Methylosarcina fibrata AML-C10: one gene and its partner. The protein of the gene in region 1 interacts with the protein of each later gene in a pairwise test. Links are inferred from orthologs where the notes say so. Each region holds a gene or a part of one and is shown on either strand. Other genes may lie near its edges. The genes, in order: glnK and glnD.

Evidence for each region.
Region 2: the proteins of glnK (region 1) and glnD interact in binary tests that used the Escherichia coli proteins (3 or more experiments, as listed by UniProt). The link is inferred for Methylosarcina fibrata AML-C10 from one-to-one orthologs.

Annotation. Positions count from the first base shown.
Region 1 is NZ_KB889965.1:1,267,354-1,270,439, reverse strand. Bases 218-2,976 are described here. They hold glnK (P-II family nitrogen regulator), read left to right. Parts: upstream 218-1,307; coding sequence 1,308-1,646; downstream 1,647-2,976. Other genes in these bases: A3OW_RS0106155 (ammonium transporter), read left to right, coding at 1,669-2,976; A3OW_RS0106165 (porin), read left to right, coding at 218-603. In the rest of the region: more of A3OW_RS0106165, read left to right, coding at 1-217; more of A3OW_RS0106155, read left to right, coding at 2,977-3,081. UniProt on the Escherichia coli protein: Involved in the regulation of nitrogen metabolism. Regulates the activity of its targets by protein-protein interaction in response to the nitrogen status of the cell.
Region 2 is NZ_KB889965.1:2,667,449-2,671,012, forward strand. The notes cover bases 294-3,530. They hold glnD ([protein-PII] uridylyltransferase), read left to right. Parts: upstream 294-693; coding sequence 694-3,330; downstream 3,331-3,530. Other genes in these bases: map (type I methionyl aminopeptidase), read left to right, coding at 294-697. Outside these bases: more of map, read left to right, coding at 1-293.

The DNA of each region.
Region 1 (3,086 bases):
TGGGATAAGCATCTCGGCAACTGGGCAGGTATCGCCGGCGCTACCTGGACCAACACCGACACCGGCACGTCGTTGAACGTCAGCGGCACTTACGGCGGCACCTCCGAGCAGAGCAGCGAGCCCTGGGCGCTGTACAGCGTGGTGCTGAAGCAGGATCTCAATGAGAAAACCCACCTTGTGTTACAGCACGATCACGGCTTCGCCAACGGCATTCTGCTGGGCACGCCAAAAGATACCGAATGGTACGGCATCAACACGCATTTGTATTATGACGTCAGCGATACGGTGACGGCCGGCGTTCGAGGCGAATGGTTCCGCGACCAGAACGGTTTCCGAGTATGCTCGCCGGGACGCGTGGCTGCTGCGACGGACGGCGCCGGCAACAGTTTCGCCGCGGCCGGCAATTTTACCGCGACCTGTTCCGCGGCCAGTTATTATGCCGTTACCGCGGGCGTGACCTGGAAGCCTGTGAAATGGCTCAATTTGCGTCCGAACGTGCGCTATGACTGGGCGGACGGCGCCCGTCCATTCGGCGACGGCGGTGCTACCACCGGCAAACTGGATCAATTCCTGTTCTCCACCGACCTGACCGTGAACTTTTAATTCCCTGCGGAACGAGCGACTCTTTTTTGCACTAAAAATGCGCCTTCGGGCGCATTTTTTTGGAGCTCTTCTCTGTTTTTCGTTAGCCTACGGTTAATGACGACAGCTTCAGCGGTTCGATTCGTGATTCGTGATTAGAAAGTAGGGTTGAGTAAGCGAAGCCCATCCTCATCCCCGGAATCCGACCCACCCACCCCGATTGCTTGCTCAAGGTACGCAGTCAGTTGATTTTTTTATAAATTCTTACAACACTCGAGCGGAAAATAAAAAACGGCAAAGCGGCAATTCGAGATTTCTAAGAGATGCACCAAAATAGTTCGTTATATTTCAAAATGCACCAAAATAGAGCATTGAATTAACGTGACCTCATAGCTCCCGGTAAATAAATCTTTCACGCCGAGTCGTTTTGAACCATTTATAAAATTTATAAAAAGCACATTCTGCCAAATTGACTCCTCCTCTTTGATTAATCGGGTAAACGATTAACCGAGTTTAGCCAGAAACGCCATGGGAAAGTATCGGAACGAGAAATCCTGTAGCCGGCTCAAGGCTGTCCCCGCGCTTTGAAGTACCGGATATCGGCCTTTTGTGAATCGATTGGGAGCCCATCAGCGTTCTGTCGATTTAACTTGGTGTTGGCACAATCTGTGCTTTAAAAAATACCAGTCGAAGCAGTTAATTTTAAAGAAGGTGAGAGGCATTGTATGAAACTAATAACCGCTATCATAAAACCCTTTAAGTTGGATGACGTTCGAGAAGCGCTTTCCGATATCGGAGTTTCCGGAGTAACCGTAACGGAGGTGAAAGGGTTCGGGCGTCAGAAAGGCCATACCGAGCTTTATCGAGGCGCCGAGTACGTGGTTGATTTTTTACCGAAGGCCAAAGTGGAAGTGGCTGTGGCGGATCAACTGATGGATCAGGCGGTTGAAGCCATTACCAAGGCGGCCAATACCGGAAAGATTGGCGACGGCAAGATTTTCGTTACCAATCTGGAACAGGTGATCCGGATCCGGACCGGGGAAACCGGCGAAGAAGCACTATAAATACTAACTATAAGGCGGAACTATGAAACATGTTTTAACCACTTTTATTTTTTTTGGCTTGCTGAGTTTTGTGGGATTTTCCGTTGCCGAAACCGTATCGGCATCGGTGGAAGTTAAAACCCTTGCCGATCCGGTGCAAGCGGTCGTCGCGGAGATTTCTCCCGCCGCGGTGACTCCCGGCCCCGCCGCCACCGCCACCCCGCCCACGGTAGATAAAGGCGATACCGCATGGATGATGATTTCCACCGTGCTGGTCATTATGATGGTATTGCCAGGTCTGGGCTTGTTTTATGGCGGCCTGGTGCGTGCGAAGAATATGCTGTCGGTATTGATGCAGGTGATGATGGTGTTCTCCCTGATCATCGTATTGTGGGCTATTTACGGCTACAGCCTGGCGTTCGGAAGCAGTGGGCTGATCATCGGCAATTTTGATAAAGTGTTTCTTTTGGGCGTCACGACGGATTCGCTGGCCGATACTTTCACCGACAATGTCAAAATTCCCGAATTTATCTTCATCGCCTTTCAGTCCACGTTTGCCGGAATCACCTGCGCTTTAATCATCGGATCGTTCGCCGAGCGTATCAAATTTAGCGCCGTTCTGTTGTTTTCGGTGCTCTGGTTCACTTTCAGTTATTTGCCGATTGCTCACATGGTCTGGGGTCCGGGCGGTTATCTGCTGGATAAGGGCGCGCTTGATTTTGCCGGAGGCACCGTGGTCCACATCAACGCGGCCGTGGCGGGTTTGGTAGGTGCGTATATGGTGGGCAAACGCATCGGCTACGGTAAGGAATCCATGGCTCCGCACAGTTTAACGTTAACCATGGTCGGCGCCTCGCTGCTGTGGGTGGGCTGGTTCGGTTTCAACGCCGGTTCCAACCTGGAATCAACCGGCAGCGCCACGCTGGCCTTTATCAACACATTACTGGCCACGTCGGGTGCGGTCCTTGCTTGGTCAATGGGCGAGGCCTTGAGCAAGGGCAAAGCCTCGATGTTGGGCGCGGCCTCGGGAGCTGTGGCTGGTCTGGTGGCGATCACCCCGGCCTGCGGCTCGGTGGGCCCCATGGGTGCCATTATGGTGGGTTTGGCGGGCGGTTTCCTGTGTCTGTGGGGCGTCAACGGTTTGAAGAAAATGCTCGGCGCCGATGACTCGCTTGACGTTTTCGGCGTACACGGCGTGGGCGGAATCGTGGGCGCGTTGCTCACCGGTGTATTTACCGCTCCAGGTTTGGGCGGAACAGGCGGCGACGATTTTTCCATCCCCGGCCAACTGCTGATTCAGGCCGAAGGCGTGATCATCACTATTGTATGGTCGGGAGTAGTCTCTTTTGTCGCCTATTATTTAATCAAATTACTGATCGGTCTCAGGGTCAGCGAGGAATTTGAACGGGTGGGTCTGGATGTTTCCAGCCACGGGGAAACAGCCTACCATCTCTAAATAAC
Region 2 (3,564 bases), 1.4 Mb from region 1 along the record:
AATGATCGAGCCTTACGTCGTGCCCGGCATTACCACCAACGAGCTCGATCAAATCTGCCACGATTTCATCGTCGACGTCCAGCAGGCCGTTCCCGCGCCGCTCAATTACCGCGGCTTCCCCAAGTCGATCTGCACGTCGGTCAATCATCAGGTATGCCATGGCATTCCCAGCGATAAAAAGCTGAAATCCGGCGATATCGTCAATATCGATATTACCGTCATAAAGGATCAATACCACGGCGACACGAGCAAAATGTTCTGCGTCGGCGACGTCAGTCCTCACGCCAAACGTCTGATCAAAGTCACTCAGGAATCGATGTACCGTGGCATCGAGCAAGTCAGGCCCGGCGCCACGCTGGGCGATATCGGCCATGCCATACAGAAACACGCCGAATCCAACCGCTATTCCGTGGTCAGAGAATTTTGCGGGCACGGCATCGGCAAACGCTTTCATGAAGATCCACAAGTTCTGCACTATGGCAAAGCCGGCACGGGCGAAGTCTTGACAGCCGGCATGATCATCACCATAGAGCCCATGATCAATCTTGGCAAACGTCACATCAAAGTCTTGTCCGACGGCTGGACCGCCGTCACCAAAGACCACAGCCTTTCCGCCCAATGGGAGCATACCGTTCTCGTCACTCCCGACGGCTATGAAATTCTCACTTTACGTCAAGAAGAGATCAAGTCACATTGAACGCAATCATTAAACCCTCGCTTTTTCTCGAGCAGGACCGGCTGCAATCGTTTAAACAATTGCTTAAACAAAAAGATGCGGAACTCAGGCAAAAATTCGACCCGCAAAGCTCGGTTTCGGATCTTTTACGGGAAAAATCCGATTTCATCGACGACATCTTAAGCAGTTGCTGGCAATATTTTCTGAAGGACCATGCGCCCCGGCTCGGTTTGATTGCCGTCGGGGGATACGGCAGAAGAGAGCTGTTTCCTTATTCCGATGTCGACATTCTGGTTCTGCTCGATTCCGACGACACCAGCAACTACCAGGAAGCGTTGGCTCACTTTTTTACCTTTCTCTGGGATATCGGCCTCAAACCGGGTCAGAGCGTACGTACCATAGAAGAAACCATCCAGGCCGCCGAAGGCGATCAGACGATCATGACCAGCCTGATGGAAATCCGTTTGATCGACGGCAGCGAGTTTCTCTTCGAAACGCTCAAATCACGCATAACCCCGGATAAAATCTGGCCTTCGGACCAGTTTTTCGCGGCCAAGATGCAGGAGCAGCGGCAGCGTTATGCAAAATATCACGATACCGCCTACAACCTCGAACCCAACATCAAGGAAGGTCCCGGCGGGTTACGCGACCGCCAGGTAATCGCCTGGGTTTTCAAACGGCATTACAATTCCTCGACGCTGAAGGAATTGATCAAATACGGTTTTCTGCCGGAGTCGGAGTATGCGGAACTGGTCGCCGCCGTCGAGGTTCTCTGGCGCATTCGCTACGCCCTGCACCTTCTGACCAACCGGTGCGAGGACCGGCTTATTTTCGATTATCAGCGCGAACTGGCCGCGCAGTTCGGTTTCGGTACGGAAAACCAGCAATACAATCAGGACGTCGAGAGATTCATGCAGTTTTATTTTAAAACGGTATTAGGACTCGAGCGCCTGAACGAAATGCTGCTACAGTTGTTCAACGAGCGCTTCATCGCCGGCGAAAGCTCGCCCAAGCCCGTACCGATCAACGACAACTTCGTCTCGATCAACGGCTACCTGGAAGCGACGGACGAATCCGTTTTCGAACGGCATCCGCTGGCTTTGCTGGAAGTCTTTTTGATTCTTCAGCAAAATTCCGGCCTTAAAGGCATCAGAGCCACGACCATCCGCCTGATCAGGAAAAATCTGCACCGGATCGACGACGAGTTTCGGAAAAATAAATCCGCCAATCTGCTGTTTATCGAAATTTTCCGTCAGCCGAGGGGGCTTACCACTCAATTAAGGCGCATGAACCGGTACGGCATTTTAGGAGCTTATCTTCCCTGCTTCGCCAATATCGTGGCGCGCATGCAGTATGACCTCTTCCACATTTATACGGTGGACGAGCACACTCTGTTCGTAATCCGCAACTTGCGGCGATTTGCTCTGGAAATCCACAGAAACGAGCTGCCGTTCTGCAACGATATTTTTTTATTGATTCCCAAACCCGAAATACTCTATCTTTCCGCGTTATTTCACGACATCGCCAAGGGCCGAAACGGAGATCATTCCACCATCGGTGCAGAGATCGCCAGGGATTTCTGTAGTCAGCACGACTTTTCTTCGCATGACACCAAACTGCTCGCCTGGCTGGTGCGCCATCATCTGATCATGTCGATGACGGCACAGCGCAAAGACATCAGCGATCCGGACGTCATTCACGATTTTGCCCGAAAAGTCGGCAGCACCGAATATCTCAATTATCTTTACCTGCTGACCGTCGCCGACATCCGCGCCACCAACCCCGAGCTGTGGAATTCCTGGAAGGATGCCTTACTGAAAGAGCTTTACTCAGCCACTCATACCGCCTTGCGGCACGGCTTGCCCAACCCGGTCGGACTGGAGGAACGGATCCAGGAAACCAGGAAAGAAGCCAAAGACGAGCTGATCAAGCTGGGTCTGCCCGAGCCGGTGATCGAGCAAGCGTGGCAACATGCCAGCGAGGATTATTTCTTAAGATATTCGGCCGATGAAATTGCCTGGCATACCATCGCCATCGCGTCCTCCACCGAAAAAGACCTGCCGTTGGTATTGCTGCGTCCGCAGACTCTGCGCGGCAGCGCGGAAGTCTTTGTGTACACGCAAAACAAAGGTCCCATTTTTTCGATAAGCACCGCCACGCTCGACCAACTCGGCTTGACCATCCTCGATGCCCGCATCATGACCACGCTCGACAATTATGCGCTCAACAGTTTTCAAGTCCTTGAACAGTCCGGCGAATCGATTAACGACTTACTGCGCGAAATCCATATCTGTTCCGTATTGCGCAATAATCTGCAGCTCGGAAAGGTAAAAGAACATAAAAACCTGCACAGGGAATCAAGACAGGCCAAGCATTTTCCGATTCCCACCAGCGTCCAGTTTCATGCCGATCCTTTGCACCGGCATACCATCATCGAACTCGTTACCACCGATCATGCCGGCCTCTTGTCCAAAATCGGACGGGCATTCGTCAAGCAAAACATTCATCTGCAGAACGCCAAAATTACCACGATCGGCGGGAGAGCCGAGGATATGTTCTATGTCACCGATCAGCAATTGCGCCCGATCAGCGACAAATCCAGGCAGGAAAAAATCAAGGAAGAGATAATCAGGGTTCTGGAAGATAAAAGATAGAGAAGAGCAAGAAGCGCTCTGCGGCAATTGAAAAAGGCCCTGCTTGCTTCCTTGCAAACAGGAGCCTCAAATTCAGCACCCCTTCCCCGAATGCTGTACCTCACGCATCCCTGCCGTCAATCATTGCTTTCATCCTTTTAAGCAAAGCTTTCCCCCGGCAACTGCTCCAGACCTACGCTCGCTGTCCTGCTCAACCGCTTCACCTACATCCTGTCAAGGCGAAGCTTCCTCTTT